2 linked regions of the Variovorax paradoxus genome follow. The protein of the gene in region 1 binds, or shares a complex with, the protein of each later gene. Links are inferred from orthologs where the notes say so. Each region holds a gene or a part of one and is shown in the gene's direction. Other genes may lie near its edges.

Region 1 (5,250 bases):
GCATCGGTCTTGGGCGCGCGTTCGAAGCCGACGATGTTGTCCAGCGGCGACTCCATGTCGATCACCACCGTGGGGCCGTCGATGGCCACGTCGAGCTTGAGCTGGCCGTGAACGTGCGCGTGCTGCTGTTGCGCCTGGGCCGGCAGGAACGGGGCGGCCGCGAAAAGTGCGGCGGCCATTGCGAGACCGGCGGTGCGTTGCAGTGTCCGGAATCGTCGATTCGTCAATGTCATGGTTCAGCGCCTTGCCGGGTCGGCAGCCCCGGCGTGTTGCTCCATTCGCTCCAGCTGCCGGCATAGAGCGCGGTCGTCCCCAGACCCGCGATCTGCATCGCGAGCAGGTTGGGCACGGCGCTCACGCCACTGCCGCACTGATGGACAACGCTCGCCGGGTCCCGGCCCCCGAGCAGCGATTCGAACTCGGCGCGCAGTTGCGAGGCCGGCTTGAACTTGCCGTCTGGGCCGATGTTCTCGGCGAAGGGGCGGTTGAGTGCCCCCGGGATGTGACCGGCAATCGGGTCCAGAGGTTCCACCTCGCCGCGGTAACGTGCACCGGCGCGTGCGTCGATCAGGTTCTGGTCAGGCTGGCCGAGCCGGCGCACCACCGTGTCGGTGGTGACGAGCTTCGCGATCGGTTCGCCGGTGACGAAGTTCGACTGGAAGCGAGCGGGCTCCTCGCGGCCCGTGACTTCGCCGCCCGCGGCCTGCCAGGCCTGCAGGCCGCCGTCGAGCACGGCCACGGCGTCGTGGCCCATCCACTTGAGCATCCACCAGAGGCGCCCGCAGTAGTTGGCGCCGTTGCGGTCGTACACCACGGCCTGCATGCCGTTGGCAAAACCGATGCTCGACAGCCATTGCGCGAACTTCTCGCGGCTGGGCAGCGGATGGCGCCCGCCCGAGGCCGGAATCCCGTCGTCCTGCGCCACCACCACGTCGCCATGCGCGCCGGGTGCGCCATGCCTGGCGCTGAGGTCGGTGTCGAGGTTGGCGTAGTGAGCGCCCGGAATGTGCGCGGCGGCGTACTGCTGCGCGCCTGCCTCGGGCTTCATGAGATCGAAGCTGCAGTCGAACACCATGTGCGGGGTGTCGCCCGCCTGCAGCTGCTGGAACTGTTCGACGGAGATGAGGGTGGTGTACATGGTGCTTGCTCCTTCGAAAAGTGACGTCGTCGTTGCGTCTGTCAGTGTTCTTCCGCCGGCGCCTTGGGCACCGCCCGTTGTCGCAACACAGTTGCAGCAATGCCGCTGGCGATGATAAGGGCCATGCCGCCCCAGCCGGCGGCGTCGATGCGCTCGTGGAACACCAGCACGCCGTAGAACGCAGCGAAGACGATGCCCGAATACTGCAGGTTCGCGACCACCAGCGTACCGGCCTGGGTCTTGGCCGTGGCGTAGGCGCGCGTCATGCAAAGTTGTCCGAGGGCGGCGAGCAGGCCGATCGGCAGCAGCCACAGCGCATGCTGCCATGTCCATGCGCTGCCGCCCGAAAACCCCGTGGCGGCCGTGGCGAAAGCGCCGGCCACGGCCGAGCCGACCGCGAAGTAGAAGACGGTGCGCAACTCGGGCTCGCCGATGCGCGACAGCGCCACCACCTGCATGTAGGCGAAGGCGGCGGTCAGGCCCGACAGCAGGCCCAGCATGCCGGCGAAACCCTCGTTGCCGCTGACGCTGGGCTTGAGCATGAGCACCACGCCCACGAAGCCCGCGAGCACCGTCATGGCCAGCGCGCCCTGCAAAGGCGGTCGCTGGACCCGGCCGTCGCGCCCGGGCACCGGCACCCAGGCCAGCAGTGCGCCGCCCACGAGGAAGGCCGCGACCCACACGCTGCTCATGTAGTTGAGCGTGACCGCGGTGGCCAGCGGCATGTGCGCGATCGCATAGAACCACGCGCCCAGCGACACCACGCCGATGGTGCTGCGCCATGCGTGCATGCCGGGGTACCTGGTGGCCAGCGACACCCCGCGGCTGCGCGCCAGCAGCCACAGGAACACGATGCCGATCAGGCCGCGTCCCAGGACCATCTCGCCGCTGTTGAACCACTCGGAGGCGATCTTGACGACCACGCTCATCGTGGCGAACAGAAAGGCCCCCAGCACCATCCACAGCGCTTGCACTATTGGCTCTCCCCCAGACTTCGCGCACTTCGTGTCGCTTCTCCTGCCCCCTCGCCGGGGGCAACACCGGCGGCCCGGCGAAGCCGGTTCCGCGGTGTTCCCCGAACACCCGTCGATGCCGCGTTCATCGGCTCAGGCGTTCTGCATCGCGCTGCGGTACCACTCGTGGAACTGCTGCATGCCGTCTTCCATCGGGCTCTGGTAGGGGCCGGTCTCGTTGTCGCCGCGCAGCATGAGCGCGCGGCGGCCGGCGTCCATGCGCTCGGCGATCTCGTCGTCTTCCACGCAGGTTTCCATGTAGGCGGCCTGCTGGGCCTCGACGAACTCGCGCTCGAAGGCGACGATTTCCTCGGGATAGAAGAACTCGACCATGTTGAGGGTCTTCGTCGGGCTGACCGGGTGCAGCGTCGACACCGTGAGCACGTGCGGATACCACTCGACCATCACGTGCGGGTAGTAGGTGAGCCAGATGGCGCCGTACTTCGGCGGCTTGCCTTCGCGGTACTTGAGCAGCTGCTCCTGCCACTTCTGGTAGACAGGGCTGCCCGCGCGGCCGAGCCGGTTGGCCACGCCCACCGTCTGCACCGAGTAGCGCGGCTTGAACTCCCAGCGCAGGTCGTCGCAGGTGACGAATTGCCCCAAGCCGGGGTGGAACGGGCCGACGTGGTAGTCCTCGAGGTAGACCTCGATGAAGGTCTTCCAGTTGTAGTTGCACTCGTGCAATTCGACGCGGTCGAGCGCGTAGCCCGAGAAGTCGAGATCGGCTTGCGGTCCGAGTCCGGCCATGTCGGCGGCCACGTCGGGGCCGCAGCCGTCGGCGTTCTTTTCGAACAGCAGTCCGTTCCACTCGGTCAGCGGGTAGTTGTGCAGGTTCAGGCAGGGGTCCTGCTCGAAGTGCGGGGCGCCGATCAGCGTGCCGGTGGTGCGCGAGTCGCTCGCGGCATAGGTCCAGCGATGCAGCGGGCAGACGATGTTGCCGCCGGTCTGGCTGTCGAGCTGGCCCCGGCCCTTCAGGATCAGGGCCTGGCGGTGGCGGCACACGTTGGAGATCAGCTCCACGCCCTTGGGCGTGTGCACCAGCGCGCGGCCCTGGTGCTCCTGGGGCAGCGTATGGAAATCGCCCTTTTCGGGCACGGCCAGGCGATGGCCGACATAGCGGGGCCCTCGCGCAAAAAGGTTCTGCATTTCGCGGGCATAGAGGGCCTCGTCGAAATACGCGGAAACTGGAAGTTGGCTCGCGGCCTGCTGCAGTTGAAGACTTAAATCAGACATGGAGGACCTGACCAAGCTCCCCACAGGGAGAGAAGAAGAAAAAAGAACGGAAAGGCGCCGCCTGTGTGGTTCGGCGGCCCGAAGAGGGTGCTGACTTCGTCAACGAGAGAAGTTCGCATTGTACCCGGGGGGCACTTTTTTGCCCCTCGCCTTTTTGTCCGGCTTCGGGGTGCCTGCGGCGGGCGCCCGGGTCACCGTCCTAAAATGCCCGGTTTCACCCACGTTTCGCTTGCATGCCCAAGGTGCCTTCTCCTTCCCCGACCAGCCCGGCGGCAACGCCCGATACCGGCCCGCTGCCTGCCAGCTACGAGGCCGGACTCCAGGAACTGGAACAGCTGGTGGCGGAACTCGAATCGGGCCAGCTGCCGCTCGACCAGTTGCTCGGCAGCTACCAGCGCGGCGCCGCGCTGCTCGCCTTCTGCCGCGACAAGCTGCAGGCGGTCGAGGACCAGATCAAGGTGCTCGACGCGGGCAGCCTCAAGGCCTGGGCGGCCGAATGAGCGCCGCGACGATGAATCCCCCCCATTGGGACGCGAAGACCCTGGCCGGATGGAGCGAACCCCACCTGGCGAATGTCGAATCGGCGCTGTCGCGCTGGGTCGGCGTCGATGCGCCGGTGCTGCTCGGCGACGCGATGCGCTATGCCGTGCTCGACGGCGGCAAGCGGCTGCGGCCGCTGCTGGTGCTGGCGGCCAGCGAGGCCGTCGGCGGCAACACTGTCGCGGCCCTGCGCGCGGCCTGCGCCACCGAGCTGATCCACGCCTATTCGCTGGTGCATGACGATCTCCCGTGCATGGACAACGACGTCCTGCGCCGCGGCAAACCCACGGTGCACGTCAAGTTCGGCGAGGCCGACGCGCTGCTGGCCGGCGATGCGCTGCAGGCCCTGGCCTTCGAGCTGCTCACGCCCGAAGGCGACGAGATTCCACCCGCGATGAAGGCCTCGCTGTGCCGCCTGCTCGCACGCGCCGCGGGCAGCCAGGGCATGGCGGGCGGCCAGGCGATCGACCTCGCCAGCGTCGGCATCGCACTGAACGAAGCGCAACTGCGCGAAATGCACCGCCTGAAGACCGGCGCGCTGCTGCAGGGCAGCGTGGAGATGGGCGCTGCATGCGGCCCTGTCTCATCGGCCGCGCTGGCTGCGCTGCGCGACTACGGCGCGGCCATCGGCCTCGCGTTCCAGGTGGTCGACGACATCCTCGATGTCACCGCCGACTCGCAGACCCTGGGCAAGACCGCCGGCAAGGACGCAGCGGCCGACAAGCCCACCTACGTCTCGCTGCTCGGCCTCGACGGCGCGCGCGCCCAGGCCCGCCAGCTGCTGGCCGACGCGCTCGCCGCGCTGGAACGAAGCGGGCTGGCCGACACCGCAGCGCTGCGCGCATTGGCCCACATGGTGGTCGACCGAGATCGCTGAGAGAGAAAAGAACAACCCTTCATGGCTCCGCTGCTCCCCACACTCCACGACCCCGCACCGATCCGCAAATACGACCGGGCCCAACTGCGCCAGCTCTCCGACGAAGTGCGCGCCTGCGTGCTCGACAACGTCTCGCGCACCGGCGGCCACCTGAGTTCCAACCTCGGTACCGTCGAACTCACGGTCGCGCTGCACCATGTGTTCAACACGCCGCACGACCGGCTGGTGTGGGACGTGGGCCACCAGACGTACCCGCACAAGATCCTGACGGGCCGGCGCGAGCGCATGCCCACGCTGCGCCAGATCGGCGGCATCTCGGGCTTTCCGCAGCGCACCGAGAGCGAGTACGACACCTTCGGCACCGCGCACTCGTCGACCAGCATCTCGGCCGCCTTGGGCATGGCCATGGCCGCGAAGCAGAAGGGCGAAGACCGCCACACCGTGGCCAT
Region 2 (6,061 bases), 690 kb from region 1 along the record:
CGGCCATCGGCCGACACGGCCACGATCACTTCCTTAGGATAGTCGCGCTGCGCGTCGACGTCCGCCGTCGGCAGCCGCAGTTGCATCTCCGTGAACTTGCTGTACGTGGTCGACAGCATCAGGAAGATCAGGATGACCAGCAGCACGTCGATGAACGGGATCAGGTTGATCTCAGGCTCGTCGCGCGCACCGTGGCGGAACTGCATGCGCCCTCGGGTCATGACCGGCCTCCGCCAAGCCGCCTCGAGGAAGCGGACGCGCCCCCGTCTGACTGCGCCGCATGCGCTCTCGCAAGCGTGAGGGCCGTCATTTGCGCAGCGCGTTCAGGTGGCGGGCGAAGCGCTCGCCGGACAACTCGAGGTTCAGCAGGTATTCGTCGACGCGGCTGCGGAAGTAGCGCCAGAAGATCAGCGTCGGAATGGCCACGATCAGGCCGAAGGCGGTATTGTACAGCGCGATCGAGATGCCGTGCGCCAGCTGCGCCGGGTTGCCCGAGCCGACGGCTCCGCTGCCGGGCGACTGCGAGCCGAAGATCTCGATCATGCCGATCACCGTACCCAGCAGGCCCAGCAACGGAGCGGCCGAGGCGATGGTGGCGAGTGCCGGAAGGTAGCGTTCCAGCTTGTGCGCCACCGTGCGGCCAGAGGCTTCCATGGCTGCGCGAAGGTCGTCTTCGGTGCAACGCGGGTTGGCGTTGAGCGCCCGGAGTCCGGCGGCCAGAACCTGGCCCAGCATCGAGTTGCGTTCCAGCTTGGTCACCACGTCAGGTCCGGGAATGGCGCCGTGCGACACGGTGATGGTTTCGTCGAGCAGCTTCGGCGGCAGCACCCTCACGGTCTTCAGGCTCGTGAAACGTTCTATAACCAGCGCGAGCGCAATGACCGAACAAGCGAGCAAGGGCCAGATCGGCCAACCCGCGGCAACTATGATGGAAAACAAGAAAATCCTCCGGTCCGTAGACTGCAAATGCGCGGCGATTATCCACTGAGCCAACCATCGGCACGCACCTACTTTCGGTGTCGGCGGGGACGCACAGATTCTGTGGATAACTTTGTGATTAACCTGCCGCGCAACCGGCCCGAACCCGCATGGGATGGCCGTTTCGCTGGAACGACTGAATTTTGAGCAGCACTTTATTCAATGAAATCAATGGCTTGCACGAGGAACCGTGCGCCTGTACTAGCGTTCGAGTGGTGAGCGCGGGGCGTGTTGCTCGTTGTGGAAGAGTGGCATCGCGCCATGCGTGCGAGCGGTGAGCATGCGTGATACGAATTCCGCCCCGGGGCCGCGCATCTGGGCGGTCGGCGCCCTCTGCCGAGCGGTCGCGGACGCCCTCGATGCGCGCTTCAACCCTGTCACAGTTCGTGGCGAGATTTCGGGCTTTTCTCGCGCGTCGAGTGGACATTGTTACTTCGCGCTCAAGGACGAGTCTGGCCAACTGCGTTGTGCGATGTTCCGCCGCGCAGCCGGGCTGCTCGATTTTTCTCCCCGTGACGGCGACCAGGTCGAGGTGCGTGGACGCCTTGCCGTCTACGAGCCGCGCGGCGATCTGCAATTGGTGGTCGAAAGCCTCCGGCGTGCCGGGCAAGGTGCGTTGTTCGAGCAATTCATGCAGCGCAAGGCGCGGCTCGAGGCGGAAGGGCTCTTCGATCCGGCGCGCAAGCGGGCGCTGCCTGCGATGCCGCGCGCGGTCGGTGTCGTCACGTCGCTGGGCGCCGCGGCCTTGCATGATGTCGTCACGGCATTGCGGCGGCGTGTTCCACACATTCCGGTCGTGCTCGCTCCGGCGGCAGTGCAGGGCGCCAACGCGCCCGGCGAGTTGGTGCGTGCGCTGCAGTCGCTCTACGCACTCGACGAACCCAGGGTCGATGTCATCCTGCTCGTGAGGGGTGGAGGTTCCATCGAGGATCTCTGGGCGTTCAACGACGAGACGCTGGCGCGCACCATCGTGCAGAGCCCGGTGCCGCTCATCAGCGGGGTCGGGCACGAGACCGACTTCACCATCGCCGACTTCTGCGCCGACCTGCGTGCGCCCACGCCGACGGCCGCGGCCGAGCTCGTCAGCGCGCCGCGCGACCTGTGGCTCGGAGCCATCGATCTGCTGGATGAACGATTGAACGATGCGCTGGGAAGTCGTCTGGACGCGCTCGGACAGCGGCTTGACCAGGCGGCGGGGCGCCTGGGCCGTCCCTCGAACCTTGTCGCGCGGCAGCAGCTTCGGCTTGCACACCATGCGCAGCGCTTGCAGTACGCCGTGCTGTCGCGACGTCAGCGGCTGGCGCAGGTGCCGCGTGTCATCGCCTCCGACTTCCCTTTGAAATTCGAGCGTGCGCTGGCCCAGCGACGCGAGCGCCTCGAGCGCGTGGCGCTGCGCCTGCGGTTGCTCGACCCCGCGTTGGTGTTGCAGCGTGGCTATGCGTGGCTGACCGACACGGATGGTCATGCCATCGTCAGCGCCAGGCAACTCAAGGCCGGCGACGCGGTCACGGCACGGCTGGCCGATGGCGAGGTCGACATGACCGTCACTTGGAGCGATGCGACGGGAACGCGTCCGACGCGACCGCGATGATTAATTCCTAGAATCCTTGATTCCCACAACCAACCCACGAGAAAAAACCATGGAACATGTGCTCCCACCCCTGCCGTACGCACTCGACGCATTGGCCCCCGAATATTCGAAGGAAACCCTCGAGTACCACTACGGCAAGCACCACAACGCCTACGTGGTGAACCTCAACAACCTGCAGAAGGGCACCGAATTCGAGTCGATGACGCTCGAGGAGATCGTCAAGAAGTCCAGCGGCGGCATCTACAACAACGCTGCGCAGATCTGGAACCACACCTTCTTCTGGAACTGCATGAAGCCGCAAGGCGGCGGCGCTCCGACCGGCGCGCTGGCCAAGGCCATCGATGCCAAGTGGGGCAGCTACGACGCGTTCAAGGAAGCCTTCGTGAAGTCGGCCGTGGGCAACTTCGGCTCGGGCTGGACGTGGCTGGTGAAGAAGGCCGACGGTTCGGTGGACATCGTGAACACCGGCGCCGCCGGCACGCCGCTGACCACCGCCGACACCGCGCTGCTGACGGTGGACGTCTGGGAACACGCCTACTACATCGACTACCGCAACCTGCGCCCGAAGTTCGTCGAGACCTTCCTGGCCAAGCTGGCCAACTGGGACTTCGCGGCGAAGAACTTCGGCTGATACCGAGCTTCGCCCAACGAAAAAGCCGACCTCCGGGTCGGCTTTTTTTGCGCTCTTCCCGCCTGGAGGCGGCAGGAACTCAGCGTTTGGTGGCCGCGAACAGCTCGCCGCCGATCTTCGCACCCTTCTTGATGTTCTTCTTGGCGAACCAACCCTGGTTCATCTCGAGCACGTATCGCACCGGTTCCAGCGAGCAGTGCGAGTTCTCGGTCATCGGCTGCATGTCGACCAGGTTGACGATGCGGCCATCGTCGGCCACGAACGCGGCGGTCAGCGGAAGAATGGTGTTGCGCATCCAGAAGCACTGCGTGGCAGGTTGCTCGAAGACGAAGATCATGCCTTCTGCCTGCGGCATCTCCTTGCGGAACATCAGGCCGATTTCGCGTTGCCGAGGGGTTTGCGCGATCTGCGTGTCGATCTTGTAGAGGCCGATCGACAGCTGCGTGCGTTGCAGGTCGGTCTGGGGAAGCTGTTGCTGCTGGGCGTGCGAAGACGTCATGAAGGACGCGGACACGAGGAGCAGGGCGGCGAGACGCTTGAACATCGGACGACTCTTTCAGGACGGGATCGAGGCCCCGCCTAACTCAAAAAATGCCAATAAAAAATGCCCGCTGATGCGGGCATTGCCGGTGGGCTGGAAAGCTTACACCTTCTTGGTAGCGGCGGTGTGAGCCTTGGCCACGTGACGGACCTTGTGCTTCTTGGCGGCAACGTGCTTCTTGGCAGTGGCGTGCTTGGCGGCCTTCGGCGCTGCGGGAGCGGCCTTGGCGGGTTCGGCTTGTTGAGCGAAAGCACCAGCAGCGAAGAGGCCGGCGACCAGGGCTGCGAGCAGCTTGTTCATGGAGAAATCCTTTGAAATTCGTTGATCTGGATAGCCCTTCCCCTCGGAAGGTAGACATTCAACGGACCCTGCACGAAGCGGTTGACAGTCATTCCACGACGATGGGCGAAAAAAAAACGCTCCGATGGAGCGCTTTTTTCGGGAGGCCGGCCGAATCAGTTCGGGGTGCCGCCTTGGGTCGACTTGCGCTTGATGCTGCCGTCCTTGTTGCGACGACGTTGGTCGCGGGTTTCGGCGCGCTTCTCGCCAGAGGCAGCGGCCTTGTCGGCACCGATGGCGCCGCCTTCGGGCGTCTTGGCTTCGTCGCCGGCAGCAGCCTTGACTTGACCAGCGGGCTTGCCAGCCTTCTTCGTTTCAGCGCGTTGTTGCGACTTGCTGTTGCTGGCGTTACCTTGCTCGGGCGTGGTGCCGGTGGGGTTTTGGGCATATGCACCGGCGGCAAACAGGCCGGCGATCATGACTGCGAGAACTTTGCTCATTGATGATTCCTCTATCGAGAATTGGTTGGAAACGCCTCCCGGCGAGCAGAAGGTCAGCCACTAACGAGCCCATTGGCTCGCCGGTTGACAAACGCCCGCTGATGGGTTGCGTCTAAAATGTACAGCGATTTGTTCACAGTCTGTACAGCGAATCCACCCCGTGTCTGAATTCGCTGACACTCGTCAAAATTAAGTCGATCCCCAGAGCCGAACCCCCTCATGACCAGTTATCAGCACATCAAAGTCCCGACCGAAGGTCAGAAGATCACGGTCAATGCCGACAACTCGCTCAATGTGCCTGACGAACCGATCATTCCTTTCATTGAAGGCGACGGCACCGGCCTGGACATCACGCCCGTCATGCTGAAGGTGGTCGATGCCGCAGTCGCCAAGGCCTACGGCGGCAGGAAGAAGATCCACTGGATGGAGGTCTATGCCGGAGAGAAGTCGACCAAGGTCTACGGCCCCGACGTTTGGCTTCCCGAGGAAACGCTGCAGGCGGTGCGCGACTACGTCATTTCCATCAAAGGCCCTCTCACCACACCCGTCGGTGGCGGCATCCGCTCGCTGAACGTCGCGTTGCGCCAGGAACTCGACCTGTACGTCTGCTTGCGGCCCATCCAGTATTTCAAGGGCGTGCCCAGCCCGGTGCGCGAGCCGCACAAGACCAACATGGTCATCTTCCGCGAGAACTCGGAAGACATCTATGCGGGGATCGAGTTCGAAGCCGAAAGCGACAAGGCCAAGAAGCTCATCAAGTTCCTGCAGGACGAAATGGGCGTCAAGAAGATCCGCTTTCCCGAGACGTCGGGCATCGGCGTCAAGCCCGTGTCGATCGAGGGCACCGAGCGCCTGGTGCGCAAGGCGTTGCAGTACGCCATCGACAACGACAAGCCCAGCGTCACCTTGGTGCACAAGGGCAACATCATGAAGTTCACCGAAGGTGGCTTCCGTGACTGGGGCTACAACCTGGCGGCCAAGGAGTTCGGCGCCGAGCTCATCGATGGCGGGCCTTGGATGAAGTTCAAGAATCCGAAGTCTGGCAAGGAAATCACCGTCAAAGACAGCATCGCCGATGCGTTCCTGCAGCAGATTCTTCTGCGTCCCGCCGAGTACAGCGTGATTGCTACGCTCAACCTCAACGGTGACTACGTGTCCGACGCGCTGGCCGCGCAGGTCGGTGGCATCGGCATTGCCCCCGGCGCGAACATCAGCGACACCGTCGCCATGTTCGAAGCCACGCATGGCACCGCTCCCAAGTACGCCGGCAAGGACTACGTCAATCCTGGCTCCGAGATCCTCTCGGCCGAAATGATGCTGCGCCACATGGGCTGGAAAGAAGCCGCCGATCTCATCATCCGTTCGATGGAAAAGTCGATCGTCAGCAAGACGGTGACCTATGACTTTGCGCGGCTGATGGATGGCGCCACGCAGGTGAGCTGTTCGGGTTTCGGGCAGGTCATGATCGACAACATGTAGTTGCTTCCCATCTTTCCGGTGTCTGGAACACCGCGCCAAGGCCCTTGAATTTCCGCAAAGGA

What was found.
Region 2: the proteins of xseB (region 1) and xseA are in contact, whole or in part, in a cryo-EM structure (PDB 8TXR), measured with the Escherichia coli proteins. The link is inferred for Variovorax paradoxus from one-to-one orthologs.

What each region holds. Positions count from the first base shown.
Region 1 is NZ_LR743507.1:2,442,163-2,447,412, forward strand. What follows is about bases 2,355-5,250. They hold xseB (exodeoxyribonuclease VII small subunit), read left to right. Parts: upstream 2,355-3,617; coding sequence 3,618-3,884; downstream 3,885-5,250. Other genes in these bases: AACL56_RS11030 (aromatic ring-hydroxylating oxygenase subunit alpha), read right to left, coding at 2,355-3,384; AACL56_RS11040 (polyprenyl synthetase family protein), read left to right, coding at 3,881-4,801; dxs (1-deoxy-D-xylulose-5-phosphate synthase), read left to right, coding at 4,823-5,250. Outside these bases: AACL56_RS11015 (DUF2796 domain-containing protein), read right to left, coding at 1-179; AACL56_RS11020 (sulfurtransferase), read right to left, coding at 230-1,138; AACL56_RS11025 (DMT family transporter), read right to left, coding at 1,180-2,097; more of AACL56_RS11030, read right to left, coding at 2,245-2,354. UniProt on the Escherichia coli protein: Bidirectionally degrades single-stranded DNA into large acid-insoluble oligonucleotides, which are then degraded further into small acid-soluble oligonucleotides.
Region 2 is NZ_LR743507.1:3,133,026-3,139,086, forward strand. What follows is about bases 474-3,413. They hold xseA (exodeoxyribonuclease VII large subunit), read left to right. Parts: upstream 474-1,258; coding sequence 1,259-2,569; downstream 2,570-3,413. Other genes in these bases: AACL56_RS14385 (MotA/TolQ/ExbB proton channel family protein), read right to left, coding at 474-939; AACL56_RS14395 (superoxide dismutase), read left to right, coding at 2,619-3,200; AACL56_RS14400 (DUF192 domain-containing protein), read right to left, coding at 3,280-3,413. Also shown: AACL56_RS14380 (ExbD/TolR family protein), read right to left, coding at 1-206; more of AACL56_RS14385, read right to left, coding at 307-473; more of AACL56_RS14400, read right to left, coding at 3,414-3,744; AACL56_RS14405 (hypothetical protein), read right to left, coding at 3,844-4,041; AACL56_RS14410 (cell envelope biogenesis protein TolA), read right to left, coding at 4,197-4,520; icd (NADP-dependent isocitrate dehydrogenase), read left to right, coding at 4,740-5,999. UniProt on the Escherichia coli protein: Bidirectionally degrades single-stranded DNA into large acid-insoluble oligonucleotides, which are then degraded further into small acid-soluble oligonucleotides.